2 regions of the Streptomyces sp. NPDC048441 genome follow, and region 2 is predicted to be linked to the other one. Evidence: riboswitches for the same ligand, from Rfam matches in the RefSeq annotation. Region 2 holds a riboswitch; the other holds the start of a gene.
The links. Region 2 has a riboswitch for S-adenosylmethionine ahead of thrC (threonine synthase). Riboswitches for the same ligand answer to the same signal wherever they lie in the genome.
Positions count from the first base shown of each region.

Region 1: another riboswitch for S-adenosylmethionine. It lies ahead of ACGFSB_RS14190 (aminotransferase class V-fold PLP-dependent enzyme); the one in region 2 lies ahead of thrC (threonine synthase).

Region 1 is NZ_JBICXM010000005.1:107,411-122,593, reverse strand. Features, by position in the region: gene ACGFSB_RS14225 (terpene synthase family protein) at 1-419, shown strand, start outside; gene ACGFSB_RS14220 (cytochrome P450) at 434-1,792, shown strand; gene ACGFSB_RS14215 (cytochrome P450) at 1,842-3,221, shown strand; gene ACGFSB_RS14210 (cytochrome P450) at 3,208-4,389, opposite strand; gene ACGFSB_RS14205 (TetR/AcrR family transcriptional regulator) at 4,515-5,156, shown strand; gene ACGFSB_RS14200 (hypothetical protein) at 5,153-6,439, shown strand; gene ACGFSB_RS14195 (Lrp/AsnC ligand binding domain-containing protein) at 6,479-6,760, shown strand; gene ACGFSB_RS14190 (aminotransferase class V-fold PLP-dependent enzyme) at 6,776-8,149, opposite strand; SAM riboswitch class IV at 8,331-8,447, opposite strand; gene trpD (anthranilate phosphoribosyltransferase) at 8,542-9,606, opposite strand; gene ACGFSB_RS14180 (cytochrome bc complex cytochrome b subunit) at 9,762-11,390, opposite strand; gene ACGFSB_RS14175 (Rieske 2Fe-2S domain-containing protein) at 11,387-12,442, opposite strand; gene ACGFSB_RS14170 (c-type cytochrome) at 12,439-13,248, opposite strand; gene ACGFSB_RS14165 (heme-copper oxidase subunit III) at 13,312-13,932, opposite strand; gene ACGFSB_RS14160 (hypothetical protein) at 14,111-14,512, shown strand; gene ACGFSB_RS14155 (Ig-like domain-containing protein) at 14,581-15,183, opposite strand, start outside.
Region 2 is NZ_JBICXM010000011.1:146,013-161,195, forward strand. Features, by position in the region: gene ACGFSB_RS26245 (hypothetical protein) at 76-2,133, opposite strand; gene ACGFSB_RS26250 (glucosyl-3-phosphoglycerate synthase) at 2,222-3,166, opposite strand; SAM riboswitch class I at 3,344-3,478, shown strand; gene thrC (threonine synthase) at 3,496-4,806, shown strand; gene ACGFSB_RS26260 (MoaD/ThiS family protein) at 4,905-5,180, shown strand; gene ACGFSB_RS26265 (cold-shock protein) at 5,605-5,808, shown strand; gene groL (chaperonin GroEL) at 6,150-7,775, shown strand; gene ACGFSB_RS26275 (hypothetical protein) at 8,064-8,333, shown strand; gene ACGFSB_RS26280 (esterase/lipase family protein) at 8,404-9,648, opposite strand; partial or broken gene ACGFSB_RS26285 (Uma2 family endonuclease) at 9,979-10,371, opposite strand; gene ACGFSB_RS26290 (hypothetical protein) at 10,517-10,966, opposite strand; gene ACGFSB_RS26295 (hypothetical protein) at 10,951-11,238, opposite strand; gene ACGFSB_RS26300 (polysaccharide deacetylase family protein) at 11,385-12,140, opposite strand; gene ACGFSB_RS26305 (MFS transporter) at 12,330-13,520, shown strand; gene ACGFSB_RS26310 (PTS transporter subunit EIIC) at 13,684-15,183, opposite strand, start outside.

The sequences.
Region 1 (15,183 bases), on a different contig from region 2:
CCCCCGAGCAGTACTTCCGCTTCCGCGTCACTGACGTCGGAGTGGACTTCTGGATGCGGATGTCCTACCCGATCTACCGCCACCGCGAGCTGACCGAACATTCCAAGACAGGCCTCGCAGCCCGGATGACCACGCGCGGCCTTGCCATAGTCAACGACTTCTACTCCTACGACCGCGAGCAGGCCCTGGGACAGATCACCAACTGCTTCCGCCTGTGCGACGTAACGGACGAGGCGGCCTTCCGGAGCTTCTTCCAGGCCCGCCTCGACGACATGGCCGAGGACATGGAATGCATCAGGTCGTTCGACGACACCACCCGGGACATCCTGCTCGACCTCCTCCAGGGCAACTTCGTGTGGACCACGCGGGATCGCCGCTATCAAGCTCCGGTGAACGACGTCAACTCGCGTATCCAGTAGAGGAGGACCCACACATGGACAGCCCCAAGTCGCCCGCAGCGGAACGCTCCTGGCGGATCGGCACCGCTCCCGGCGCCCTGCCCCTCCTGGGACACGTACCCGCGTTGTGGCGGCGTCCCTTGGAGTTCCTCGCCTCGCTGCCCGCGCACGGCGACCTGGTCGAGGTCCGGCTCGGTCCCAGCCGCGCCTATCTCGCGGCGCACCCCGAGCTGGTGCGCCATGTTCTGCTCAACCCGCGCGTTTTCGACAAGGGCGGGGTCTTCGACAAGGCGCGCCAGCTCCTCGGCAACAGTCTGTCGGTCTCCCGGGGCGAGGATCACCGATCCCAGCGGCGCCTGATCCAGCCCGCCTTCCACCCGACGAAGATCGCCTCCTATACGACGGCCGTAGCCGCGGACACCCGCGCCGTCACCGACGGATGGCGGGACGGGCAGACCCTCGACATCAGCGACGCCATGCACGCGCTGCTCATGCGGGTCGCCGCGCGCACCCTGTTCTCCACCGGGCTCGACGAGGGCACCATCGAAGAGGCCCGGCAGTGTCTGCGGACGGTCTCGCACGGCATCTACAAGCGCACCGTCTCCCCGCTGGGCTTCATGGAGAAGCTGCCCACCCCTGGAAACCGCGCGTACGACCACGCCAACACGCGGCTGCGGCAGATCGTGGCGGACATGATCACCGCCCGGCGCCGGTCCGACGCGGACCACGGCGATCTGCTGTCCACCCTGCTGCAAGCGGAGCATCCCGAGACCGGCGAGAAACTGAACGACGGCCAGATCCTGGATCAGGTCGTCACCTTCCTCGTCGCCGGCAGCGAGACCACCGCCTCCACCCTGGCCTTCGTCTTCCATCTGATGGGCACGCTGCCCGAAGTGGAAAAGCGCGTGCTCGCCGAGGTGGACGAGGCGCTGGCGGGGCGCACACCGGTGTACGACGACCTTCCCGCGCTGCCGTACACCCGCAATGTGATCACCGAGGCGCTCCGCCTGTATCCGCCGTCCTGGATGGCAATGCGGGTCGCGGCGCAGGACGTCGAACTGGGCGGCCGGGTGATCCCTGCCCGGACGATGATCCTCTACAGCGCCTACGCCCTGCATCACAACCCCGATCTCTTCCCCGAGCCGGAGACGTTCGACCCCGGCCGTTGGGAAGGCGAACGGGCCGCGCAGGTACCGCGCGGGGCTCTGCTGCCGTTCGGCGCGGGCAGCCACAAGTGCATCGGTGACGTACTCGCGCTCACCGAGACCGCACTGATCATCGCGACGGTCGCCGCACGCTGGCGGCTGCGCCCGGTGCCCGGGAGCCGATTGCGTCCGGAACCGAAGGCCACCTTGGAGGCGGGTCCGTTGCCCATGGTGCTTGAACGCCGCTGACCCCGCCTCCACCTCTCCCTCCATACCGTCAGCGGAAGGCACATCCAGCATGAGAACCCGTCCCGACGCGACCGGGCGCAGTTGGCAGTTCGTCAAGGCACCGGGTGGTCTTCCCCTGGTGGGCCACGCGCTGCAGCTGGCGCGCCGCCCCCTGGATTTCCTGGCCTCGCTGCCCGCCCTCGGCGACCTGGTCGAGCTGCGGCTCGGCACCAAGCCGACCTATCTGCCCTGCCATCCGGAGCTGGTGCAGCAGGTGTTGCTCAACGCGCGGGTCTACGACACCGGGGGCCCCGTGAAGGAGAAGGCCCGCCCCATCCTGGGCAACGGGTTGATCACCTCCGACTGGGCCGACCACCGTCGCCAGCGGCGCATGGTCCAGCCGGCCTTCCACTCCGCGCGCATCGCGACCTATGCCGAGGTGATGCACGAGGAGTGCGCGGCGCACGCGGAGACTTGGCAGGCGGGCCGGCCGGTCGATGTGGGCGACGCGATGCAGGCACTGACGGCGCGGGTGACGGCCCGCGCGCTGTTCTCGACCGAGATGGCACCGCACTCGGTCGCGGAGATCCAGCGCAGCCTGCCCGTCATGGTGCGTGGCGCGTTCCGCCGGGCGATGGACCCCACCGGTGTGCTGGCCAGGCTGCCGTTGGCCGCCAACCGTGAGTTCGAGTCCGCGCTCACCCGCCTGCACGTCCTCATCGAAGGCATCGTCGAGGACTACCGGCGTTCCGGCGAGGACCGCGGTGACCTGCTGTCCGCGCTGCTGGCCGCGCGCGACGAGGAGGACGGCGGTGCGATGACCGATCAGGAGGTCCACGACCAGGTCATGACGCTGCTGCTGGCCGGTGTGGAGACCACGGCAAGCGCCCTGACCTGGGCCTGGCACTTGCTGGCGGCTCATCCCGAGGCCGAGGAGCGGCTGCATGCCGAGGTCGACGAGGTGCTTGGCGGCCGTATCCCGACGTACGCCGACGTCCCGAAGCTCGCCCATACCCAACGGATCTTCACCGAGACGCTGCGGCTGTACCCACCCGCCTGGATGTACACCCGGATGACCACCGAACCCACCGAGCTCGGCGGTCATCGGCTGGGGGCCGGCGTGGACATCCTGATCAGCCCGTACGTCATCCACCGCATCCCGGAGTTCTTCCCGCACCCGGAGAGCTTCGACCCGGACCGGTGGCTGCCCGAGCGGGCCAAGGACGTCGCCCGCGGTTCGTATCTGCCGTTCGGCGCGGGCAGCCGCAAGTGCATCGGGGACGTCTTCGGGATGACCGAGGCGACCCTGGCACTGGCCACACTCGCGGCCCGCTGGCGGCTGCGTCCGCTGCCCGGCAGCAGGGTCTCGCCACGCGCCGAGATGAGCCTGACAGCCGGACCGCTGCCGATGGTTCCGGAACCCCGCAGTCCCGCGATCAACCGAAGCTGACGGGCAGCTGATGCAGTCCGCGCAGCATCAGGCTGGGGCGCCACACGAGATCGCCGGGTTCGGTGTCCAGGGCGAGGCCGGGGCACCGTTCCAGCAGGGTGCGGAAGGCGACGGCGCCCTGCATCCGGGCCAGCGGCGCGCCGAGGCAGTGATGAATGCCGTAGCCGAACGCCATGTGGCCGCGGGCATCGCGGCGGATGTCGAACCGGTCGGGTTCGGCGAACCGCCGCGGGTCGCGCGAGGCGGCGGCCAGGGCGACGGCCACGGACTCTCCCGCGCCGATCACCGTGCCGCCGATCTCCACCGGCTCCTTGGCGTAGCGGAACGCCGTGGTCTCCACCGGCCCGTCATACCGGAGCATCTCCTCCACGGCGCTCTCAAGGAGCGACCAGTCGCCGCGCAGGGCAGCCAGCTGGTCCCGGTGGCGCAGCAGGGCGAGCGTGCCGCTGGACAGCAGGTTGGCCGCCGTCTCATAACCGGCCACCAGCAGGAGGAAGGCCATCCCCAGCAGTTCCTCGGGAGAGAGCTGTTCCTCCTCGCCCGCGCCGGCGACCAGCGCGCTCAGCAGGTCATCGCCGGGCTCGCTCCGCTTGGCGGCGGCGAGGTCGGCGAGGTAACCCGTCATGGCCTGGGCGGCGGCTCCAGCGGCCTGTGGCCGGGTGAAGTCGGTGCTGTCCAGGTACCAGTCGTGAAAGGTCTTGCGGTCGGTGGCCGGCACTCCGAGCAGTTCGCAGATGACGGCCAGCGGCAACGGCAGCGCGAACGCCTCGACCAGGTCCGCGCGGCCCAACGGCAGCATGGCGTCCACGAGTTCGTCCGCGATCAGCTGCACCTTGGGGCGCAGCGCCTCGATACGGCGAGGGGTGAAGTCCTTGGCCACCAGTTTGCGCAGCCGGGTGTGCTGCGGGGGGTCCGTCTGCACCATGTTCAGGCCGATGGAGTTACCGCCGTCGTCCTGCCAGCCGGCCGAGTGCCTGATGTCGTTGGACAACCGTGCGTCGGCCAGCGCGGCTCGCGCCTCCTCGTGCCCCACGACAAGCGAGAACTCCCCCGACGCGGCGGTCCGCACCCGGTGCACCGGGCCCTGGGCACGCATCCGCTCGTACACCGGATACGGGGCGTCGACGAACCCCTGGCCAAGATCTGACAGATCTTCAAATCCCGTCACAGACACGCGCATTCCTCGCTTCGAAGAGGCCGGAAACAGTCGTGAGGGATCACTCCCCCGGTCGTCGGCGTGACCCTAACAGCGGAAACGGGGACCAGTCCACGTTTGATGTTAGGGTGCCGCCCATGGTCAGCAGCGGTGATCGGCCGACAACGCGGCGCAGCGACGCGCGCCGCAACCGCGAGGTGCTGCTCGCCGCCGCTCGGGAGATCTATGCCGAGCGCGGCGTGGACGCCCCGCTGGACGACATCGCCCGCCGGGCCGGGGTCGGCAACGCCACGCTCTATCGCCACTTCGCCACCCGGGCCGCGTTGATCGAGGCCGTCTTCCACGACGTACTCACCCCGGTCCTGCGCGTGGCCCGGCAGACCCGCGACCACCCCGACGCCTGGACCGGGCTCACCACCTACCTCGACCACGTCTTCACCCTGCTGGCCGCCAATCGCGGCGCGGGCGACCTGATGACCACCGGCATCCAGGGCGTGCCCACGCTCGACGCGCTGCACGAGGAACACCGCCGCACGATTGGGACACTGGTGCGCCGAGGTCAGCAGCAGCGCACGGTCAGGACCGACCTCATCACCGACGACCTGCTCTTCCTCCTGGCCGCGCTGGGCCGGGCCTCATCGGTCGCGCCCGGCCCCTGGCGCCGCCACCTGGCCCTGCTGCTCGACGGCCTGCGCCCGGCCACCGCTCACCCGCTGCCCGTTCCCCCGCTCGGATCGAGCCACCCGCCTTCCACAGACACCGGAGACGCCACGCCATGACGCATCAGCGCCCCATATCCCCCTTCGAGAGCGTCTACTTCCTGGATCTGGGGCCCGCAGGCCTCCCGCTGTACGACATGCCCGAGTTCGTCGAGTCCCTGGTGCTCGGCCGTCCGGATCCGAATCTGATGCGGCGGGCACTGCGGCTTCTGACCGACCACCACCCGATCCTGCGCTCCGAGGTGAAGTCCGGTGCGGAGGGCCTGCTCCTGCAAGTGCGCGACCGGGTCCAGCCTCCCCTCACCGTCCTCGACGGCATCGAGGAGACCTTCGCCCAACTGATCAACTCACGGCCCGACTGGACCGAGAGCCTGCTACACGCCTGGCTGCTCACCGACGGCGAGCGCAGCCAGGTCGTGCTCGGGATCCACCACGGCGTGGCCGACGGCCGCTCGGCCTTCGCCCTGCTCGACGAGTTCTGGCAGTACTACGCCGCCTTGGAGGCCGGTGCGAATCCCGCCCCGGAGCGGCGCGAGGCGCTCCCCGAGGCGATCGACAGCCGATTGGCCGGGGCCTTCCCGGACGCCGAGATCGACGCCTTGGCCGATGCCATCGCGCAGGCCCCGGCGGACCGCACCAAGACCGCCACCCTGCCCACCGAGGGCATGGGGCGCGCCGACCGGCCGGCCGCGACACACCGTTTTGTCGTGGACCGGCTGGAGTTCAGCCCGGAGACCACCCAGAGCGTGGTGGCCGCCGCCCGAGCTCGCGGGGTGACCGTCAACAGCCTCGTCACGGGTCTTGTCCTTACCGTCGTACGCGCACAACTGGCGCCGGAGCACGGTCCGTTGACGTTGACCTGCGGGCACGGCATCGACCTGCGTACCCGCCTCACGCCCGAGCTGCCTCTGAGCACCGTGCTCAACTGCATCACCGGGCTACAGACCACGCTGTCCGTCGGGCATGACGACCGACCGGAGACCGCCGGCCGGGAGGTGGCCGATCAGGTCGCCGGCGCCCTGGACCGGCGTGACCCCGAGCGCTTCCTGCTGGCCGCGCTCAGGGCGGGCGCTCGGGGCGTCGCGATGCCCATGCCGGTCGTCAGCTACGGCATCTCCAATGTCGGCAGGATCCCCGCCCACCCCCTGCCGGTCGGCATGAAACTGCTCCGCTTCGGCGGTACGGCCAACGCGGCGGGTATGCCCCCCAAGATCGGCGTTGCCAGCTTCGGCGGCCGTCTGCTCGTACAGAACGAGTACGACAGCTGGACGTACAGCCCCGAGCAGATGCGGAAGCTGCTCGAGACCCTGCGTGCGGCATTGACGGATCTGGCCATAGAGTGAATGAAGCCCACCACCGGCTACCGAGGGAGACAGTCAACCGTGATCACCGCGATCGTGCTCATCAAGACCAGCGTGGACCGGATCCCGGAGATCGCCGAGTCGATCGCCGCCCTCGACTGCGTCAGCGAGGTCTTCTCGGTGACCGGTACGTACGACCTGATCGCCATGGTGCGCGTCGGGCGCCACGACGACCTGGCCGATGTCATCCCCGGCAAGATCAGCAAGATCCCGGGCGTGGAGGGCACGGACACGCATGTCGCGTTCCGTACGTACTCGCAGCACGACCTGGAAGCGGCGTTCGCGATCGGCCTCGACTCCTGAGCCCTCCGCACCACCTCAGGCAGCCGTGGTGTCCGGCACGCAACGCCCGTCCTCCGTGCGGTAGTTCCACCGCGCGCCGTCCGCCACCAGCTCCTTGACGGCACGCACGAAGCGCTCCACGTGCTCGTCCGGGGTGCCCGCGCCGAAGCTCACGCGGATGGCGTTCAGGGACTTCTCGCCGGGCGCGGCCTCGGGGGCGCCGCACTCGCCCTGGCTCTGCGGGTCGCTGCCGAGGAGGGTGCGCACCAGCGGATGGGCGCAGAAGAGGCCGTCGCGTACGCCGATGCCGTACTCGGCGGAGAGCGCGGCGGCGAAGTGCGAGCTGTTCCAGCCGTCGACGACGAAGGAGATGACGCCGACGCGCGGCGCGTCGTCCCCGAAGAGCGAGAGCACCTTCACGGCGGGCACGTCGGCCAGACCCTCGCGGACCTTGGCGATGAGGTGGCGCTCACGGGCGACGAGCTCGTCGAAACCCGCCTCGGTCAGTGCCTTGCAGGCGGAGGCGATCGAGTACACGCCGATGACGTTCGGCGAACCGGCCTCGTGCCGCGCGGCGGTGTCGTGCCACTCGACGTCCACGCCACCGTCCGTACGCCGCGCGACCTTGCGCGACGCGCCGCCGCCCGCGAGGTACGGCTCGGCCTCGCGCAGCCAGTCGGAGCGGCCCGCGAGGACGCCCGAGCCGAAGGGCGCGTACAGCTTGTGGCCGGAGAAGGCGACCCAGTCGACGTCCAACTCGTCGATGGAGACCGGGTGGTGGGGCGCGAGCTGCGCGGCGTCCAGGACGATGCGGGCGCCGTGCGCGTGGGCTGCGGCGGCGAGTTCCTTGACGGGCCACAGCTCACCGGTGACGTTCGACGCGCCCGTGACGCACACCAGGGCGGGACCGTAGGGATCGCGGTCGGCGAGGGCGCGCTCCAGGGTGGCGACGGCCTGCTCGGCGGTGCGCGGGGCGTTCAGGTACGTCACGCGGGCGTCGCGCCACGGCAGGAGCGAGGCGTGGTGCTCGGTCTCGAAGACGAAGACCTGGCAGTCGGCGGGGAGCGCGGCGGCCAGGAGGTTGAGCGAGTCGGTGGTCGAACGGGTGAACACGACCTGGTCGTCCTCGCGGCAGCCGAGGAAATCGGCGACGGTGACGCGGCTGTTCTCGAACAGGTCGGTGGAGAGCTGCGACAGATACCCGGCGCCGCGGTGCACGCTGCCGTAGTACGGCGCGTACGCGGCCACGTCGTCCCACACCCGCTGGAGTGCCGGGGCGCTCGCCGCGTAGTCGAGCGCCGCGTAGGTCACCTCGCCACCGGTGACGAGCGGCACGGTGACGTCACGGCCGAGCACGGGCAGCGGGGCGGCACAGACGGTCTGGTCGGCGACAGCGGTGGTGGCAGACATGGCGAACTCCCGTGGGAAGGCAGGCGAGTTCACTGCGAGGGCGCTCGTACGGCGCTGCAGTGATGAAAGAAAAAGGGGGTGCGGAATAGGGGCCGGGAAGCCCTATCGCATTCGCTTGCTCACGAGACTGCTCCCTTGAGGACCAGGACCCCAGGGGTACGACACTCATAGAGTGCGCAGGGGTCCGCGCTTGCCATACGCCTTGCTGCGTACGGCCTGGTCTTCACCCGGGGCACCCCGCCACGGACGGAGGGTTGCCGGACAGCGAGCCGGGGCCTAATCGCTGTCACTCATGACCTGCTCAGCATCTTGCCACACGAACTTCTCGGTGCACACCGCAGTCCGGGATCCGGACTGCGGTGTGCACCACACTCACCCGCTACTGGCCGCACTCACCTGTTGCTGGCCGCCACCCAGCGCTCCAGGGCCTTCTTCGCGGCCCCGGAGTCGATCGAATCGCCTGCCTGCGCGATACCGGCCCTGATCTGCTCCACCAGGCTCCCCTCGCCCGGCGAGAGGGCCACCAGGGCCGCCGCCGAGTTGAGCAGCACCGCGTCCCGTACGGGCCCGGTCTCGCCGTCGAGGAGGCGTCGCGCCACCTCGGCGTTGTACGAGGCGTCGGCGCCCCGCAGCGCCTCCACGGGGACCAGGTCGATGCCGACGTCGCGCGGGTCGAAGGACTCCTCGCGCACGGCGCCGTCCCGTACGACCCAGACCCGGGATGTCGCCGTCGTCGTCAGCTCGTCGAGACCGTCGTCGCCACGGAAGACGAGCGAGGAGTGCCCGCGCTCGGCGAAGACCCCGGCCACGATGGGCGCCATCCGCGCGTCGGCGACGCCGACGGCCTGGGCGCGCACCCTGGCGGGGTTGGTGAGCGGACCGAGGAGATTGAAGACGGTCCTGATCCCCAGCTGGCTGCGCGCGGCGCCCGCGTACCGCAGGGCCGGATGGAACTTCACCGCGAAGCAGAAGGTGATCCCCGCTTCCTCCGCGACCTCGACGACCCGCCGCGGTGTGAGTTCGAGATTCACACCGAGCTTCTCCAGGACGTCGGACGCGCCGCTCGCCGACGACGCGGCACGGTTGCCGTGCTTGACGACCTTCGCGCCCGCGCCGGCGATGACGATCGCGGACATCGTGGAGATGTTGACGGTCTTGGCACCGTCACCACCCGTGCCGACGATGTCGACGGTCCGCCCCGGCACCTCGATCACATTGGCGTGCTCGTACATGGTGCGTACGAGCCCTGAGATCTCCTCCACGGTCTCGCCCTTGGCCCGCAGCGCCACCACGAATCCGGCGATCTGCGCCTCGGTGGCCTCGCCCCGCATGATGCGGTCCATGGCCCAGGCGGTGTCGTCGGCGCTCTGGTCGTTGCCGTCGAGCAGGCCGTTCAGCACACCCGGCCAGGAACGGGCCGCCGCGGTGTTGCCTCCTGCGGGGGTCACAGCGCTCATCTGCCGCTCCTGGGGTCGTATACGCGTAGGACAGGAACACCTTATCCAGCTCAGGTGACGGCAAAGAGCCCCGTCCATGCAGTGGATGCATGAGACGGGGCTCTCGCCGTGGCGACCATGGGGTCAGAACATCAGAACGTCAGAGCGTCCGGGGATCAGTGGTGGCCGTGGCCGCTCGTGATCTCCTTGTACTCCTCAGTGGTGGGCTTGGGGATCTGGCTGTCTTCCCCGTAGTAGCCCTTGGAGAGCTTGGCCCTGAGCTTCTGCGAGCCGGACACCTTGCGCTCGACACCGTTCTCGTCGACCGAGGGGCCGATCTCGACCGGCGCGTACTGCTCGTGCGCGGTGAGCGTGTGCAGCTGCTCCTGGTCGAGCGGCTCGTGGACCTCGATGAACTCACCGTGCGGCAGGCGCTTGATGATGCCGGACTCGCGCCCGTGCAGGACCTTGTCCTTGTCGCGCCGCTGCAGACCCAGGCAGATCCGCTTGGTGGCGATGAAGGCGAGGACCGGTCCGACGAAGAAGCCGATACGGACGAACCAGGTGATCGAGTTGATCGACAGGTGGAAGTGGGTGGCCCACAGGTCGTTTCCACCACCGACCAGCATGATGAAGTACGCGGTCAGCCAGGCGACACCGAAGGCCGTACGGGTCGGGGCGTTGCGCGGGCGGTCCAGGATGTGGTGCTCGCGCTTGTCGCCGGTGACCCAGGACTCGATGAACGGGTAGACGCCGATCGCCACGAGCACCAGCGGGAAGATCACGATCGGGATGAACACACCCAGGACGAGTGTGTGACCCCAGGCGTTGATCTCCCAGCCCGGCATCACGCGGACCAGACCCTCGGCGAAGCCCATGTACCAGTCTGGCTGGGCGCCGGTGGACACCTGGTCCGGACGGTACGGGCCGATCGCCCAGATCGGGTTGATCGTCGCGATCGCCGAGACGATCGCGATGACGCCGAAGACCAGGAAGAAGAAGCCTCCCGCCTTCGCCATGTAGACCGGAAGCAGCGGCATACCGACGACGTTCTTGTTCGTCTTGCCGGGGCCCGCGAACTGCGTGTGCTTGTGGAAGAACACCAGGATCAGGTGGGCCACCAGGAGGCCCAGCATGATGCCGGGCAGCAGCAGGATGTGGACCGAGTAGAACCGGGCCACGAAGTCGCCGCCCGGGAACTCCCCGCCGAAGACGAACATCGAGATGTACGTACCGACGACCGGGATGGACAGCAGCACACCCTGGATGAACCGGACACCCGTACCCGACAGCAGGTCGTCCGGGAGCGAGTAACCGGTGAAGCCGGTGAACAGTGCCAGGACGAACAGCAGGAAGCCGAAGAGCCAGTTGATCTCACGCGGCTTGCGGAACGCGCCCGTGAAGAAGACGCGCATCATGTGGACCATCATCGCCGCGACGAAGATCAGCGCCGCCCAGTGGTGGATCTGCCGGATGAGCAGACCACCGCGGACGTCGAAGCTGATGTGCATGGTCGAGTTGAAGGCCTCGGACATCAGCTGACCCTGCAGCGGGATGTAGCTGCCGTGGTACTCCACCTCGTTCATCGACGGGTGGAAGAACAGCGTCAGGTACACACCCGTGAGGATGATGACGATGAAGCTGTAGAGCGCGACCTCACCCAGCATGAAGGACCAGTGGTCCGGGAAGATCTTGCGCATGTTGGCCTTGGCCAGGCCGTAGATGCCCAGACGGCTGTCGGCCCAGTCGGCGACCCGCTCACCGGCGGGCGCTTCCTTACGTGTATCGGTCGGCTTAGTGCTCATCCGCGCTCCCAGAAAGCAGGACCGACGGGCTCAGCGAAGTCGCCGAGCGCCTCGAGGTAGCCCTCTTCGTTCACGCCGATGCGCAGCTGCGGCAGTGCGTGACCGGCCGGGCCGAAGATCACTCGGGCACCGTCGGAGAGGTCGAAGGTGGACTGGTGGCACGGGCAGAGGACGTGGTGCGTCTGCTGCTCGTACAGAGAGATCGGGCAGCCGACGTGGGTGCAGATCTTCGAGTACGCGACGACACCGTCGTGCGACCACTCGAGCTCTTGCTTGTCCTTGATGTTGTCCGGCTGAATCCGGACGATCATCAGGGCCGCCTTGGCGATCTGCACCTGGAAGTCGTGATCGTCCTCCTCCAGGCCCTCGGGCTTGGCGAAGGTCAGCGAACCGACCGCGACGTCCGACGGGCGCAGCGGCTCGTTCGTGTTCATGTTCACGAGCAGCTTGCCCTTGCCCCAGAGCGTGTGCCGGAGCTTGTCCTCGGGCAGCGGCCCGAGGTCACGCAGCAGGACGATGCCGGAGAGGGGCACCAGGGTCAGCGCGCCGAACATCGTGTTGCGGATCAGCTTGCGCCGGCCGAACTGCGACTCCGCGGCACCGGCCTTGAAGTCGGCCAGGACCTTGGCCTTGACCTCGGGCTCGGCCGCGATGGGATGCCGCTCGTCGGCGACCTCCACGTCGGACATCAGGGTGCGGGCCCAGTGGACCGCCCCCGCGCCGATGCAGAAGAGCGCGATGCCCAGGGTCATGCCCAGGGAGAAGTTCAGCGCGCTGATGTGGCCGATCGGCCAGATGTAGACGATCTTGTCGACCGGGAACGCCACGTACGAGGCGATGAAGCCGACCGTCGACAGCATCGAGAGCGTGAACAGGAAGGCGACCGCACGCTCGGAACGCCTGGCGGCCCGCTCGTCGATGTCCTGGACACGATGCTCGTGGGGCGGAAGCCCCGGGTCGGCGAACGGATTCTCGTCCGGGACCGCCACCGAGCCGTGCTCGGTCTCCTGCACGCTGGGCAGGTTCTCTTCTTGATTCTCTTGGCTACTCATGACTTCTTGGCCTTTGCGGTCCGAGCGGCGACCCACACGGCGACCGCGATCAGCGAGCCGAGACCGAAGATCCAGCCGAACAGGCCTTCACTGACCGGACCCAGGCCACCCAGCTTGAGGCCGCCAGGGCTCTCGGACTGTTTGCCGTTGACCGCGTCGAGGTACGCGATGATGTCCTTCTTGTTCTTCTCCGGCAGCGTCGTGTCGGGGAAGGACGGCATGTTCTGCGGGCCGGTCGTCATGGCCTCGTAGATGTGCTTCGGGGAGACATCCTCCAACGAAGGAGCGAACTTGCCCTTCGTCAACGCGCCGCCCTCACCGGTGAAGTTGTGGCACTGCGCGCAGTTGGTGCGGAACAGCTCGCCACCCTTGGCGATGTCCGCTCCTTCCGGGCTGTACTGCTTCGCGGTGGGAACGGTCGGGCCCGCGCCCAGCGAGGCGATGTACGCCGCGAGCTGGTCGATCTGGGCCTGGTTGTAGATGGCCTTCTTCTTCGGCGCCTGGGCGCCCGGCTGCTGGAGCGGCATCCGGCCGGTGCTGACCTGGAAGTCGACGGCGGCTGCGCCGACGCCCACCAGGCTCGGACCGTCGGAGGACCCCTGACCGCCGGTTCCGTGGCAGCTTGAGCAGCCCACGGAGTAGAGCTTCTTGCCTTCGTCGATGGCAAGAGACTGGGCGGTGTCGTCGGCCTGCGCCTTGTCCGCGGGTGCGAACGCGGCGTACAGCCCCCCGGTGGCCGCCAGCGCGAGGAGTAGGACGACGACCGCCGCCAGCGGATGGCGTCGTCGTGCGGAGAGCTTTTTCACGGATTACCCCGGTGTCAGGATCTTCAGCGTCGATGCTTGCAATGGATCGGGCGTTGAGCCCGACTACTTGATCAGGTAGATCGTGGCGAAAAGGCCGATCCAGACCACATCGACGAAGTGCCAGTAATAGGACACGACGATGGCTGCGGTCGCCTGCTCATGAGTGAACCTCTTGGCCGCATAGGTCCTGCCTAGGACCAGCAGGAAGGCGATGAGGCCACCTGTCACATGCAAGCCGTGGAAGCCGGTGGTCAGGTAGAACACCGAGCCGTACGGGTCGGAGGAGAGCGAGAGCCCGTCCTTCTTGACCAGCTCGGTGTACTCGAAGATCTGACCGCCGATGAAAATCGCACCCATGATGAAGGTGACGATGAACCACATCCGGAGCTTCTTCACGTCGCCGCGCTCGGCGGCGAACACGCCGAGCTGGCAGGTCAGAGAAGAGAGCACCAGGATCGTGGTGTTCGTCGCTGAGAACGGGACGTTCAGCGACTCGGCCATTTCCTTCCAGTGATCTGGCCCGGTCACCGAGCGGAGGGTGAAGTACATCGCGAAGAGGGCCGCGAAGAACATCAGCTCGGAACTGAGCCAAATAATGGTTCCGACGCTGGTGAGGTTCGGCCGATTGACCGGCGGGTGCGCGTGCCCGGTATCTACTGTCGTTGCTGTCGCCACGACCGACATTATGTCGGTCGCTTATCCCGCCCTCACCCCGGGGGGTGCCGTTCGGAGTGTCTACGGGGTGTGTCCTGCCCGTATGGCCCATCGAAGGGCTGTCCGAACCGCTGTTGACGGGGTGTCCGGAGGAGTAGCATCCGCGCATCGGTTCCCGGCCGAACGCCCTCAACGATGCGGAGGAACAATGCAGCCGACCGCCACGGTGCTGGTCTACAGCGACAACGCGAGCACCCGCGAGCAGATCCGGTTGGCCACCGGACGCAGGCCGGCTGCGGACGTTCCCGCGGTCGAGATCATCGAGTGCGCGACGCTTCCCGCCGTGCTGAAGGAGCTCGACCGCGGCGGCATCGACGCCTGCGTCCTGGACGGCGAGGCCACGCCCATCGGTGGGATGGGCGTCTGCCGCCAGCTCAAGGACGAGATCTTCCAGTGCCCGCCCGTGCTCCTGCTCATGGGACGCCCGCAGGACGCCTGGCTGGCCACCTGGAGCCGCGCGGAGGCGGCCGTGACCCTTCCGGTCGATCCGGTCGAGTTCGCGAACTCCCTGGCCGCTCTGCTGCGCGCCAGGCTGGCCGTGGAGGCCTGACGGTACGACAGGCACGGCCGGCGGCCCCGCACCTTCGTGCGGGGCCTCTGTGCTGTCCTGTGGCGCTGTCAGACCTGCGGCCGCAGTCTGGCCGCGTCGACCGCTGCGGGGCCCTCCTTGGCCCCTGCGAGCAGCTCGCTGCCCTTGCGCCACTGCTTCCAGCCGACGTTCCAGTCGCCGAACCCGTTGCCGAACGGATCCATGTCCGCGCCCTCGCTGTTGACGACCTTCACGATGTCGCCCCGCCGGACGGTGTCGAAGAACCAGGCGGCGTCGTCGGTGCTCATGCCGGTGCAGCCGTGGCTGGTGTTCGCGTAGCCCTGCGAGCCGACCGACCAGGGCGCCGCGTGCACGTACTCACCGGAGTCGGTGACCCGCGTCGCGTAATAGACCATCTTGTCGTAGAAGTCCGATGAGCCGATGCTGGCGCTGGTCATACGTACGGAGTACTCCTTGCCGAGCACCACCTTGACGCCGTTGCGCGTGGAGTAGCCGGGCTTGCCCGTGGTCACCGGCATGGAGTTGATCTCCTCGCCGTTGCGGTAGACCGTCATGTAGTGCGACCCGGCGTCCGTCACGGCCTCCAGGCGGTCGCCGATGGTCAGCTTCAGCGGCTTGGCGTCGCCGCCCCAGAGCTTCTCGCCGACCTTGATGCCTTCGAGGTTGCTCCG
Region 2 (15,183 bases):
AACGTGCGGCCGGACCCTGGAGGGGCCCGGCCGTATACGTTCAGAGACCCGCGATCAGTCCCGCCTGCTCCTCACTCAGTCCCGCCTGCTCCTCGCCGCCGCCACCGCCAGCGTGCCGAGCACGCACAGCGACACCGCGAGGCCCGCGTACAGGAAGGTGTGCGAGTCGCTGCCGGTCTCGGCGAGCGCGCTGCCCGGCTGCCCCTGCCTGGCGTTCTTGCCCGGCTCCTGCGGGGCGGGGCGCGCCTGCACCCGCTGGGCGAGGATCGCCGATGTGCACGGGTCGTCGCCGCCCCGGACGGACCTGGGGCAGTTGCTGCCGGGGGCGGTCACGGTGATCACCCTGACCGCTCCGGCAGTGCAGGACACCTTGACCTGCTGGGTGACGGTGACCTTGCCGTGCGGACGGACGTCGCCCTTCCAGACGTACTTCGAGCCCTGCTTCGTCACCTTCCCGCTGCTCGCCACGGGCTTGGAGCCCGGCGTCACCTGCCAGGAAGCGGTGGCTCCGGTGCGCGTGCTGCCCGAGGGGTTCTTGAGGGTGATCGTGTTCTTGACGTCGCTGCACACGGGTGCGGTCCGCCGCGCGGGCACGTTGGTGACCGTGAGCTTCGGCTGCGTGCGCGAGATGACAGGCGCGGCCCCGCAGCGGGGGTCGGTGCTGCCCGCGTCGCAGTTGGAGCGCGGGGACGCGACGTCGACGTCGTTGAGCAGCTTGCCGTCGCCGCTGACGGGGTCGTTGAGCTTGACGGAGTACGTCACCGTGGCCGTCCGCCCGGCGGGGATGTCGCCGGTGTAGCTGATCTTCGGCTTGGTGTACGAGACGTCGCCCGTGCTCGCCTTCGCGTCGTGGTTGTACGTCGCGTCGTCGAGGTTGTCCGTCAGGTCGTCGCTGAACTTGGCGTTCGGATAGGGGAGTTTGCTGATGTTCTTCGCCTTGACCGTGTAGGTCAGGGTGCCGCCCGGCTTCACCGTCTTGGGGCTCGCGGTCTTCGTCACCTCCAGGTCGGGGACCGGGACGGAGAGCGCGAGGGCCGAGGGGACGTAGGTGTCGCCCTTCGTGGAGAAGCTCAGCGTCGTGGAGGTCGAACCGACCGGGATCGGCTCGGCGGCGGCCGGGGCGCGGGTCCCGCTGCCCGTGACGTCGAACTCCTTGGCGTCGATGGACAGGTTGTTGGTCATCTTCGGGGCGAGGGCGCCGTCGTCCTCGCTGATGAAGAAGTTGTTGGTGTTGCCCGTGTGTGCCTCGGTGATGTTCTGGCCGCCGACCCGGAAGCGGTCGCCGGGCGTGTTCCAGTCGCCTTCGTACGCGGTGACGCTGGCGCGCGGCTTGCCGTCAGTGCGGTAGAAACCGTCGACCTTGACGCTGGTGGCGGGCGAGGTGGAGCGCTGGAGGACGTGGCCGCCGTAGACGTAGACGTTGCGGCGGTCGGGGGCGTAGTCGTCGTTCGGCGCGTCGTACTTGTAGACGACGGTGAGGGACCAGCCCGCGACGCAGCCCTTGCCGGTGGGCGCCCAGATGTCGCCGACCGCGACGGGGACGGGCGTTCCGGTGCCGGTCACGCCGCTGAAGAGGCCGGTGACGTCGGCCTCGCCGGTGTAGTAGTGCGGGCCGTTGGTCGACGCCGGGTCCTTGACCAGGTGGGACGGGGTGACGTTGGAGGGGGTGGCGCCGGCCACGCTGACCGCGGGCACTGCGGCGAGCGGGTCACCGGGGGACGGCAGCACATTGGCGCCCGAGATGTCGCAGCGCGCCAGCTGCGCGCCGCTCGGACCCTTGTACGTGCCGTCGTTGCCGCCGAAGAAGAGGCGTGCGTACGCGACCTTCGCGCCGGGCGGGATCGCGACCCGGCCGGTGCTCGATCCGTGGTCGGGGTCCATGCCCGCGGTGTTGATCCGCCGCATGACGAAGGTGTTGTTGTTGTCCTTGCCCTGGCCGCCCGCGGCGGTGGCGCAGCGCGCCGCCATGTCCGCGGGCGTCGTCGGGCAGCCCATGACCGTGTTGCCGATGGTCTTGAAGTCGCCGTACAGCGATTCGTCGTAGCGCTTGGCGAAGGGTTCGATCACATCCGCCGCGGCGGGCGCAGTGGCGGCGGCGCCGAGCGCCCCTGCCGCGAGTGTGGCGGTGGCCATGGCCACGCCACCGATGCGTCGCGCGCTTTCCATTACCTGTCTGACCCACATAAGTGGGGAATGTAGACAAAATGCCCAATAAGGGTGGTTACGCCACGCGGCGGGCGGCGTACTCCGCGATCTCGGCCATCGGTGGGCGCTCCTCCGTGTCCACCGAATGGGTGCGCGGCTCGAACCCCTGCTCGCCCCGTTCGAACTGGGTGAGTTCGGGGCGTACGAGATGGCCGCGCGCGAGGCGCAGCTGCGCCGTCCGGTAGATCGCCGCCGCCATCCGGCCGAGCGCCTGCCCGTCCTGGTGCCGGTGCTTGCGCACGCCGACGTCGACCTGCGCGAGTGCGTCGAGGCCCACCGTGTGCAGCGCGTCGACGAGCAGGCCGAGCTCCACTCCGTAACCGACGGGGAACGGCAGCTGCTCCAGGAGGGACCTGCGGGCCGCGTACTCGCCGCCCAACGGCTGGACGAAGCCCGCCAGTTGGGGCCAGTGCATGTTCAGGAGCGGGCGCGCCATCAGCTCGGTGACCCGGCCGCCCTGGCCCGCGCTCCCCTCCAGGGGACGGTCGTACATCGCCTTCACGAAGGCCACGTCGGGCTCGGTCAGGAGCGGGCCCACTATCCCGGTGACGAAGTCCGCCGAGAACTCCTTCAGGTCCGCGTCCACGAACGCGACGATGTCACCCTCGGTGACCAGGAGCGAGCGCCACAGGACCTCGCCCTTGCCGGGCACCGCGGGGATGCGCGGCAGGATGTCGTCCCGGTGCACGACCCGCGCGCCCGCGTCCCGCGCGACCTCGGCGGTGCGGTCCTTCGAGCCGGAGTCGAGCACCACGAGCTCGTCGACGAGGGCCGCCTTCTCGATCAGCTCACGGCGGATCGAGGCGACGATCCCGCCGACCGTCCCCTCCTCGTCGAGCGCGGGCAGCACGACACTCACCGTGGCCCCCGACGCTCGTTTGGCGGCGACGAGGGCGCTGAGCGGACGGTCGGCGACGGACCAGGAACGCCTGGTCAGCCAGCGCTCGGCCTCTTCCAGCACGGGTTGCTCCTCCGGTGTGTGGCCTGTGTGGGACCTACATGTGATCCATCTCGCGGTTCGGACGACTATCTCAACCGTCCAGGCCGTCGGTTACAGTCTTGAACAACGCGAATGACCATCGCATGTCGGGGGTCGTCGCGTAACAAATGCCCGGAGCCCGCGAGCCCGGCGCCATACCGCTCATCCAGAGGGGCAGAGGGATACGGCCCGTTGAAGCCCCGGCAACCATCCCGCCGACCGCGCACGCGAGGTCTCGGTGGGGAAGGTGCCAATTCCGTCTCGCGGCGAGATGCGCCGCGGGGAAGATGAGGAGAAAGGGCCTCGCCTCCATGGCTGCGCAGACTGTCGCACAGAACGACACCACCCCCTCCACCTCCACGGGCTCCGTGGATCTCGGCCCCGCATCGGGCCTCTCCTGCCGCGAGTGCGGTGAGCTCTACGCCCTCGGCCCGATCTTCGCCTGCGAGGCCTGTTTCGGCCCGCTCGAAGTGGCGTACGACCTGCCGACCGGGGACCCCGAGGCGCTGCGGAAGCAGATCGAGTCCGGCCCCGACAACATCTGGCGCTACGCGCCCCTGCTGCCCGTCCCGGCGGACGTGGCGTCCAAGCCGAACATCAACCCCGGCTGGACCAAGCTCGTCAAGGCCGACAACCTTGCCCGTGAACTCGGCGTCGAGCAGGGCAAGCTGTTCGTCAAGGACGACTCGGGCAACCCGACGCACTCCTTCAAGGACCGCGTGGTCGCCCAGGCCATCGAGGCGGCACGCGCCTTCGGCTTCACCACGCTCTCCTGCTCCTCCACCGGCAACCTCGCCGGTGCCGTGGGCGCCGCGGCGGCCCGCGCCGGCTTCCGCTCCTGCGTGTTCATCCCGCACGACCTGGAGCAGGGCAAGGTCGTCATGGCCGCGGTCTACGGCGGCGAGCTCGTCGGCATCGAGGGCAACTACGACGACGTGAACCGCTTCTGCTCCGAGCTCATCGGCGACCCGCTGGGCGAGGGCTGGGGCTTCGTCAACGTGAACCTGCGGCCGTACTACGGAGAGGGCTCCAAGACCCTCGCGTACGAGATCTGCGAGCAGCTGGGGTGGGTCCTCCCCGACCAGCTGGTCATTCCGATCGCCTCGGGTTCGCAGCTCACGAAGATCGACAAGGGTCTCAAGGAGCTGATCACGCTCGGCCTCGTCGAGGACAAGCCGTACAAGATCTTCGGCGCCCAGGCCGAGGGCTGCTCTCCCGTGTCCACCGCCTTCAAGGCCGGGCAGGACGTCGTGCGCCCCCAGAAGCCGAACACCATCGCCAAGTCGCTCGCCATCGGCAACCCGGCCGACGGCCCGTACGTCCTGGACATCGCGCGCCGCACGGGCGGGGCCGTCGAGGACGTGAACGACGAGCAGGTCGTGGACGCGATCAAGCTGCTCGCGCAGACCGAGGGCATCTTCGCGGAGACCGCGGGGGGTGTGACGGTGGGCGTCACGAAGAAGCTGCTCGAGGCGGGGCTCATCGACCCGTCGCTGACCACGGTGGTGTTGAACACCGGGGATGGGCTCAAGACTCTCGACGCTGTCGCCGAGACGTCCCAGGCCACCGCGACCATTCGTCCTAGCCTCGAGGCGTTCCGCGCCGCTGGGCTCGCAGGCTGAGCTTGATTGCTTGACTGCGGGCCGTTGTGGCTGGTCGCGCAGTTCCCCGCGCCCCTGACGGGGCGCTCCACGCCCCCTGAGTTACCGAGGTGAACCCCATGAGCGTCAACGTCCGCATCCCCACCATTCTTCGCACCTACACCGGTGGTCAGTCCGAGGTCGCCGCCGAGGGTGCGAATCTCGGTGAGATCATCGCCGACCTGGAGAAGAACCACGCCGGCATCGCGGCCCGTGTCCTGGACGATCAGGGCAAGCTGCGGCGCTTCGTGAACGTGTACGTGAACGACGACGACGTGCGCTTCGAGCAGGGTCTCGAGACGGCGACGCCGGACGGCGCGGGTGTCTCGATCATTCCCGCCGTCGCGGGTGGCTGATCTTTTAAAGAAACACCCTGCGTAAACCTGATTGCCCCCTCCGCGAGAGAAGCGGAGGGGGCAATTCTGTATGGTTGAGCGCGGTACAGTTGGGAAGCGAGCTTCCCCGTCTGTGCCGAGCGCATATACGAAGTTGGCCCGAGGCCGACAAGAAGTAGCCAAAGTGCCCTGCCCTTTTGAGCCTCTTGCGGCCTTTGTCTGGCCCGACTTGCCCTGAATTCCGGCAAATTCTCCGCATATTACCGATCGCGCGTGCCCAGAATTCTCGTCCGATTGCCCTGTTGCAGAGGGCAGTTGGACAGATACATTCAGCCGCGGTCGACGCGTTCCGGCGCACGCCTCCACAACCCATTGGGGGGGTGAGGTCTGACCCGGGTCCGCGAAGTGCGGGCCCGTGCAAGGGCCAGTAATAGGGGAGTTAGGCATGGCTCAGGGCACCGTCAAATGGTTCAACGCGGAGAAGGGGTACGGCTTCATCGCGGTCGACGGTGGTGCGGATGTATTCGTCCACTACAGCGCGATTCAGATGGACGGCTACCGCACCCTTGAAGAAGGTCAGCGAGTGGAGTTCGAGATCTCGCAGGGCCAGAAGGGTCCGCAGGCGGACATGGTCAAGCTCGCCGTCTGATCTCGGCGCGATCGGCCAGCGACTTCAACTAGTGACGAGGGGCCCGCATCCCGGCAGGGGTGCGGGCCCCTCGTGCGTCCCCACCTGCTATCCGCGTACACGCACCCCCATACACGCACCCCCGTACACCCGGGGGATCCATGAGAGGCGCTTGCACTCGTAGGGGTCGAGTGCTAATCATTGGGCTTAGCACTCTCCCAGTGAGAGTGACAGAACTTGGGTCGGGTCAGCGAGGCCCGCGGGCCGGGTGGGGCAAGGAACCACACGGCACGCAGGCCGTCCGTCGCGGGCGCAGCCCCGATCCGTTTGCGTTTCCACCCCGTCCGGGAGGACCACTTCACATGGCCAAGATCATCGCGTTCGACGAGGAGGCACGGCGCGGCCTCGAGCGCGGCATGAACCAGCTCGCCGACGCCGTCAAGGTGACCCTGGGCCCCAAGGGTCGCAACGTCGTCCTCGAGAAGAAGTGGGGTGCCCCCACGATCACCAACGATGGTGTTTCCATCGCCAAGGAGATCGAGCTCGAGGACCCGTACGAGAAGATCGGCGCCGAGCTGGTCAAGGAGGTCGCGAAGAAGACGGACGACGTCGCCGGTGACGGCACGACGACCGCGACCGTCCTGGCGCAGGCGCTGGTCCGCGAGGGCCTGCGCAACGTAGCCGCCGGTGCCAACCCGATGGCCCTCAAGCGTGGCATCGAGAAGGCCGTCGAGGCCGTCTCGGGCGCCCTGCTCGAGCAGGCCAAGGACGTGGAGACCAAGGAGCAGATCGCTTCTACGGCCTCCATCTCCGCCGCCGACACCCAGATCGGCGAGCTCATCGCCGAGGCGATGGACAAGGTCGGCAAGGAAGGTGTCATCACTGTCGAGGAGTCGCAGACCTTCGGGCTCGAGCTTGAGCTCACCGAGGGTATGCGCTTCGACAAGGGTTACATCTCGGCGTACTTCGCCACGGACATGGAGCGTATGGAGGCGTCGCTCGACGACCCGTACATCCTGATCGTGAACTCGAAGATCGCGAACGTGAAGGACCTCCTTCCGCTCCTCGAGAAGGTCATGCAGTCCGGCAAGCCGCTGCTGATCATCGCCGAGGACGTCGAGGGCGAGGCCCTGTCGACCCTGGTCGTCAACAAGATCCGTGGCACCTTCAAGTCCGTCGCCGTCAAGGCTCCGGGCTTCGGTGACCGCCGCAAGGCCATGCTCGGCGACATCGCCATCCTCACCGGTGGCACCGTCATCTCCGAGGAGGTCGGCCTCAAGCTGGAGAACGCCGGTCTCGACCTGCTCGGCCGCGCCCGCAAGGTCGTCATCACCAAGGACGAGACCACGATCGTCGACGGCTCCGGTGAGAGCGACCAGGTCCAGGGTCGCGTCAACCAGATCCGCGCCGAGATCGAGAACTCGGACAGCGACTACGACCGCGAGAAGCTCCAGGAGCGCCTGGCGAAGCTCGCGGGCGGCGTGGCCGTCATCAAGGCCGGTGCCGCGACCGAGGTCGAGCTCAAGGAGCGCAAGCACCGCATCGAGGACGCCGTTCGCAACGCGAAGGCCGCCGTCGAAGAGGGCATCGTCGCCGGTGGTGGCGTGGCCCTCATCCAGGCCGCCGCTGTCTTCGAGAAGCTTGAGCTCGAGGGCGACGAGGCCACGGGTGCCGCCGCTGTGAAGCTGGCCCTCGAGGCCCCGCTGAAGCAGATCGCCGTCAACGCCGGCCTTGAGGGTGGCGTCATCGTCGAGAAGGTGCGCAACCTTCCCATCGGCCACGGCCTGAACGCCGCGACCGGTGAGTACGTCGACATGATCGCCGAGGGCATCCTCGACCCGGCGAAGGTCACGCGCTCTGCCCTGCAGAACGCCGCGTCGATCGCCGCGCTGTTCCTCACCACCGAGGCCGTCATCGCCGACAAGCCGGAAAAGGCGGGCGCTGCGCCGGCCGGCGGCGGTATGCCGGGCGGTGACATGGACTTCTGATCCTCGCGGATCGGTTCGTCCTGAGCACGTAGTCCGTACGCGCCTTTCTGTACGGGCAGCTCGTACGCAGGGGCGGCACTCTCCTTCGGGAGGGTGCCGCCCCTGCGGCGTTCGCGGTGACGGAACGTGTCCCCGGCTCCCCGGTGAGAGATCGATTCTTCCTAGCTCACACGAGTGAATGACGGGCTGAGTGCCTGGTCAGGGCGGGTATGCGGCCGGTACTTGTGAGGGGAGGCTGGCCCAAGGGGGTCCGGCCCCGACTCCTCTCAGTAGGGAGACACCATGCGCATGAGCAAGAGCGTCCTTCGGATCGCGGCCGTTGCGGTGACCGCGGCGGCAGGACTGCTGATGACGGCCGGCGCCTCGTCCGCGGCCGTCACTTCGCACCACGGCCCCGCCGCCACGTCGGCGTCGGCGCCGCGAGGCGTGTACGGCCCGTACGCCATCTACGAGTCCTGCTGGGTCGCGGGCAACAACGGCCAGCAGGCGGGCCAGTGGCAGTCGTTCTTCTGCTCGCAGAACGGGACCGACCAGTGGTGGCTGTTCACGACTCCGTAGGGGCATGAGGGTGGCCGGGCGGCCCCGCTTCGGCGGGGCCGCCCGACCGGTGCTGCCGGTCCTGCCGGGGCTACGGCAGCCGGTCCAGGAGCCAGCTGCCGAGTTCCTCCGTGACCAGGGTGTGGCCCTCGTTCTGGGAGGCGCAGAGGTACTCGTCGAGCTCGCTCTCCCCGGAGCTCTCCGGGAAGGGCTCGTACAGCTTCTCGTGGGTGTCGATGTCGCGGAGGGCGACCGCGCTGACCGCGGGGACGAAGCAGTGCTCGCGGATCTCCGCCTCCGAGCCGAGGCCGATGATGGCCGGGATCTTGTCCAGCTCGTCCGCGAGGATGCCGAAGCCCTCCAGGATGCCGCCCGGGGCGCCGTCGGTCTCGGGCAGGCCCGAGGTGCGGATCTGTGGCTTGCGCAGGGTCACGACCCGTAGCTGGGCGACGAGTTGGCCCTCTTGGTCCTCGCCCGCGGACTGGGTGTAGAGGTGGGTGCCGGTGATGGCGAGGCCCTTGCCGTGGAACGCCCGCTCGCCGGGGGCGATGCCGTTGCCCTCGCCGGTACGCACGCCGTTGGCCACGCCGATCTTCATCGGCCGTTGTGGCCAGCCGCCGACCCGCTCCAGCTCGGCGAGGAACTCGACGCGCTCCTTGTCGGTCTCGGGGGTGTCGTTCCATTCCGAGATGTGCTGCCACAGCAGCTGCCGCGCGGCCGGGCTGTTCATCTGGTTCGAGAAGGCCGCGTTGAGCCGCCGGATGTAGTGCGCGAACGACTGGAGCGCGATGGGGATCCAGGCGCCGCGATGCGGGCTGTCGTACGAGAAGTACAGCGCGGTCTGGTGGTCGACGCCCTCGTGCTCCATCCTGGCGAGCGCGTACCGCGTGACAAGACCGCCCATGCTGAAGCCGCCGACAGCGAGCGGGTGGCCGCCGGTGCGCCGCGCGAGCGCCTCCAGGACGGCGGACCTGACGACCTTGGCGTTGTCCAGGATCGAGGCGCTGCGCTCGTCGAAGCCGAGCAGGACGACGTCGCGTCCGCGCTGCCGCAGCTCGCTGATGAGCGGGTACCCGCCCCGCTCCAGGCCCTCCCACAAGAAGTTCAGGTCGCTGGGCCCGGTGTTGAAGCCGTCGCTGAGGATCACCGGCCGGGTGAGCCCGCCCTCGGGGTCGGCGAGGTACACCCAGGCCATGCCACCGGGTAACGCCCACTCCTGGTCCGGGTCGGGGGCGGCCTCGTAGACCTCCCTGGGGCCGGGCGCGAGGGTGATGCGGGCGGCGGCGCCCAGGGCTTCGGAGATCTGCTGTTCGTCGGGCTCGTTGGGCTCGGTCATGAAGGTCCCCTCCGGTTATGCCGCTTCGATGACGTGATGACGTGCGGTGTCATCTTCGATACGTCGGGTGGCCTTCGGTAGGTGGTCGCGGCGATCCGGGCGGGGATGAAGGGCCTTTCGGACAGCATGACTTCGGCCGTCCACGGGGGTGACGCGAGGCAGGGGCGACGCTCTGGCCAGGGGGCAGGGGCGGGCGTGGCGGGGGAGCCGGCGGGCACCGGCGGCGCGTCGGCCATCTCGGTTCCCCGAGCGGTCTGCGCCCGTACGCCGGAACGGCGGAAGTATGTCCCGAAGAAGTATGTCCCGAAGGCGACCGGAGAGGGGGCGGGATCAGTCGGTGTAGTCCTTGAGCTCTTCGGTGTCCAGGGTGATGCCGACGGGGTCGGGGAGCGCGACGTCGGCGCCGTACGGATACGAGGGGTTCTGCTGGTACGCCCCGTCCTTCGGGTCACTGAAGACAGTGAGGGTGTTGTTGTCCCGGTCAATGAGGAGGTAGACGGGGATACCGGCCTCTGCGTACCCGACGGGCTTGTCGATGCGGTGCCGGCGGTCGGTGTCAGTGTCGTGGGAAGTGATCTCGACGGCCATGAGGACACCACCGTCCGTGGCTGACCACTCCCCGTGGCCCTTGAAGTGCCCACGGGGTGCGAGAGCCCCGTCTGTCCGGGCGCGGCCCTTGCGGTACTTCTCGACCTTGAGGCCACGCTCCGGCATGAGATTCAGACGATCGTTTGCCGACACTTCCGAGCCGCTCCGCGCGCCGGGCGGGAAGTGAGGCGCGCCGGCTTAAGTCTCCAGCCGCTGCTCCGGGTGATGGCGTCCGCTCTTGGCGCACTGGTTGCCTGTAGACAATGGGCTCCGGGTCGGCTCAGTACTTCTTCAACTGCCCGGGGCGCTCGAAGTAGAAGCCTCTCACTTCCGGCCGTCCGCCGCTCTCTCCAGGTGGTGATACCGCTGCGACGCCCTCGACCAACGCGCTGCCGTTGAGGACGCGCTTGCCATCGAAGCGGTGGCCGGTGAAGCCGAACATATGAGTTCCCCGGCCCAGCCGCAGCAGCCCTAGGGTGACTTGCGTCGCCGAGAGGGGCGAACCTTCGGATACCAGTGGGATGGACAGGAAGAGGTTCTTCTTCTCGCGCGCCGCGGGACCGGTCCACAGCGCTACAGTCACCCGCGGCCCGTTCAGGTCTGGGATGCACCCGCGCACGTAGTACGGCTTGGCGACCGGAGTGGTCGTGTAGTGCCACAACGCAGCCGCGACGGCGCACTGCGTACGGGACAGCGCATCTGGGGAGATGGCCGCTAGCTGTTGACCCATGACGGGCACTTCTGCACCCCTCTGCAGTAGGCGGTGATCACGCCGACCTTCCCCTTCGTGCCGGGTTCGCCGAACAGGGCGTCGATGTGCACGTACTTCGTCTGCTTGGGCGGCCGGTAGAAGGCCAGGTCCTTCCAGTTGCGCTGGTACGACTTCAACGCCAGCAGCAGGGTCAGCTGATGTTCGTCGGAGTCCGTGCTGTCCGCCGCCCACTGCACCTCCTCCCGGCTCGGCGCGAAGAACAGATGCAGCCCGATGCCAACAACGGACACGGGCGCCACACCCGCCCGCGAGGCATCGTCACCGCCAGGGATCTTGCCACCGGGCGGAAGCGCGATACTCGGGACAGAACGAGGTGGCGGACCGCGCCGCGTAGCGGGGTCAGGGTGGGGTCCGGGCCGGGGCCGGGCCGTGGCGCTCAGCGTACCGGGAAGCCGAAGGTGTAGCCCTGCTCCTTGAGTTGGGGGAGGAGACGGCGCAGGGCTTCGACCGTCTGGGTGCGGTCGCCGCCCGCGTCGTGGAAGAGGAGCGTGGGGCCGTTGGGCAGCTCCCGCTGGACGGTGGCGACGATGGCGTTCGTGCCGGGTCGCTCGAAGTCCTTGGTGTCCACGTTCCAGCCCAGCGGGCGCATCCCCCGGTCGGCGGCGAGCTTGCGGCTGTAGGGGGTGAAGGCTCCGCCGGGCGCGCGGTAGTACATCGGCCGTACGCCCCCGGACGCCTTGGTGATCATGCGTTCGGCGTCGAGTATCTGCTGGGACTGGTAGGCCTTGGAGTCCTTGTCCATGCCCGTGTTGTGCGACACCGTGTGGTCGCACAGCCGGTGCCCGGCCGCGACGACCTTCTTGACCATGTCCGGGTGCGCCTCGGCCTGCGTCCCCACCATGCAGAAGGTGGCCTTCACGTCGTACTCCCGCAGCACGGCGAGTACTTCAGGCGTCCACTTGGGGTCGGGGCCGTCGTCGATGGTGAGGTTGACGCCGCGCTTCCCCGCATCCGAGGAGTGCGCGATGGTCGTGGAGACCGGCTTGACGGCCTTGGTCGGCGCCTTCGCCGTCGGTGAGTCGCCCGAGGCCTGTGCGGTCCACACCGATGCGCCGGTGGCGAGGATCGTCACCCCGAGCGCCGCCCCGACCATCTTGCTGTACCAGCCCCGCCCACCACTGTGCCGCGCCATGTCCGCCCCTTTGCGTACAGTCCCTCGCCGAACCCTGGTCACTTGCGACCACATGGCAGGACGAGGTTCGGCGGCCGAAGGATGCACCGGGGTTGAGTCCGTTACCGATCAAGGACAATTCCGGGGAAGTTCGCGGACGACTCCGAGCGGCGGCCGTGAGCGACGCGTGTGCGAGGTTAGCGTCGGCGCATGGACGTTGATCACCGACGTTGGCGCCAGTGCCTCCTCAGCGGAGCGGTTTTCGCCGTGTGCATGGCCGGCACGACACTGCCGACCCCCCTCTACGGCCTCTACCGGGAAAAGTTCGGGTTCTCCGAGCTGACGGTCACCGTCGTGTACGCCGTGTACGCCTTCGGGGTCATCGGCGTGCTGCTGCTTGCGGGCAACGTCTCGGACGCCGTGGGCAGACGACCGGTGCTGCTGTGGGGCCTGGGATGCGCGGCGGCGAGCGCCGTCTGCTTCCTGTGCGCCGTCGGGATCGGCTGGTTGTACGCGGGGCGGCTGCTTTCGGGACTGTCCGCCGGACTGTTCACCGGGGCCGCCACGGCGTACGTGATGGACTCGGCACCGCACGTCGGCGCCTCCCGGGCCACCTTCGTGGCGACAGCTGCCAACATGGGCGGTCTTGGCTGCGGTCCACTGCTCGCCGGTGTGCTCGCGCAGTACGCCGCCTGGCCGCTGTACTTGCCGTTCGCCGTGCACCTCGCACTGGTCGCAGGCGCGGCCGCCGTCCTGCTGCGGCTTCCGGAGACCGTACGGGAGCCGCGGCCGCTGAGCACGGTACGCCCGAAGCGGCCCGGCCTGCCCCCGCAGGTGCGGGCGGTGTTCGTGCCCGCGGGGATCGCCTCGTTCGTGGGGTTCGCGCTGTTCGGGGTGTTCACCTCGGTCAGCCCGGCGTTCCTCGCACAGTCCCTGAACGTGGACAACCACGCCGTGAGCGGTCTTGTCGTCGCGCTGGCCTTCTTCGCCTCGACCGCCGGGCAGTTGGCGATCGGCCGGGTCGGCGTGGGGCGATCACTGCCACTGGGTTGCGCCGGTCTTCTCGTCGGCCTCGCGCTGCTCGCGGGCGCGCTGCGGTGGGACCTGCTGCCGCTGGTGGTGCTCAGCGCACTGGTCGGCGGGTGCGGGCAGGGTCTCGCGTTTCGCGGGGCGCTGTCGGCGGTGGCCGAGGCGTCTCCCGTGGACCGGCGCGCGGCGGTGATCTCGACGCTGTTCGTGGTCGCGTACACGGGCATTTCGCTGCCGGTCATCGGGGTGGGCGTACTGACGGGGCCGATGGGTCTGGAGGGTGCGGGTCTCGTGTTCATCGCGTGCATGGCGGTCCTGGTCTCGACCGCGGGCGTCTACCTGCTCCGGAGACCGGTACGGGCGAGGGCGTGAGGCGGGGCCCCCCCCCCCCGGGGGGGGCCCCCGGGGGGGGGCCCCGGGGGGGGGGGGGGGGCGCCCCCCCCCGGGGGGGGGGGGGGGGCCGGGGGGGGGGGGGGGGGCCCCCCCGGGGGGGGGGGGGCCCCGCCTCTGGATGCCGCCTTCGGGTGCCGGAGTGTCAGACCGCCGCCGGTGCCTTGGCCGGGTCCGTGGGCGTGGCGGGGGAACCTGCCACGACCTGCTCCGGGGCGGCAGCACTCGTGTCGTCGACGTTCAACTCCACCAGCATCTCCTTGCTGAACCCGAAGAAGTACGTCGCGACGAAGCCCACCACGTAGCCGACCAGCAGGCCGCCGCCGTAGATCGCGATCGTCAGGCCCAGGACCTGGTTGCCGTCCAGGAGCGGGAACAGGGCCCAGCCCGAAGGGCCGATCGCCGTGGAGCCGACCTTGTCGCCGATCATCGAGAAGAAGCCGATGAACGCGCCGCCCGCCGCGCCGCCCACACATGCCGTGATGAAGGGGCGGCCGAGGGGGAGCGAGACGCCGTAGATCAGGGGTTCGCCCACTCCCAGGAAGCCTGCGGGGAGCGCCGACTTGATCGTCGTACGGATTGAGGTGTTGTGTCGCAGGCGCTTGTAGACCGCGATCGCGCAACCCACCTGGCCCGCTCCCGCCATCGCCAGGATGGGGAGCAGGACCGTGAAGCCCTGCTGCTCGATGAGCGTGGTGTGGATGGGGATCAGGGCCTGGTGCAGGCCCAGCATCACCAGGGGGAGGAACAGGCCGCCCAGGACCAGGCCCGCGAACGCGCCCGTGTTGTCCAGGAGCCAGTTCGCCGCCGTGCCGATGCCCGTCGAGACCTCGCCCGCGAGGAACATCAAGCCGAAGATCGTGACCAGGCCGGAGAGCAGGACCGTGACGGTGGGGGTGACGAGGACGTCGAGCGCCTCCGGGACCCACCTCCTGCACCACTTCTCGACGTAGGTGGCGAGGACCGCCGCGCCCAGCGCGCCCAGTACGCCGCCCTGACCCGGCGACAGCTTCTGGCCGAACGCCTCGATGTTCGCGACACCCGCGTACACGATGATCGCCGCCACCGCGCCGCCCAGGATCGGCGTACCGCCGAACTCCTTCGCCGTGTTGAAGCCCACGAACACCGCGATCAGCGCCATGAAGCCGGAGGCGATCGCCGCGAGGGCCGGGGTGATGCCCGGCAGCCACTCCAGGTTGATCAGGAGGCCGTTGATGCCCGCGATGATTCCGCAGCCGATCAGGGCCGGGATCAGCGGCACGAAGATGTTCGCGATGCGGCGCAGGAACAGCTTGAAGGGGGTTGAGTTCTTCGCCTTCCTGGCCGCCTTGAGCGCGGCTCCCTGCGCCGCCAGTTCATCGGCGGTCACCGTCTGCTCCGGTGCGGGAGCCGCCGACCGGCCCTCCGCCACCAGCGCCTCGAACTCCGGCGTGACGCGGGCGACCGTCCCCGGACCGAGCACGATCTGGTACGTGTCGTCCTCCACCACGCCCATGACGGCGGGCAGCGCCTTCAGGGCCTCGTCGTCGACCAGCGAGCGGTCGGCGAGGGAGAGGCGCAGGCGCGTCATGCAGTGGGCGATGGATGTGACGTTCTGGGCTCCGCCGACGAGGGGAAGGATCGCGGCGGCTGTGGCGCGGTTCTT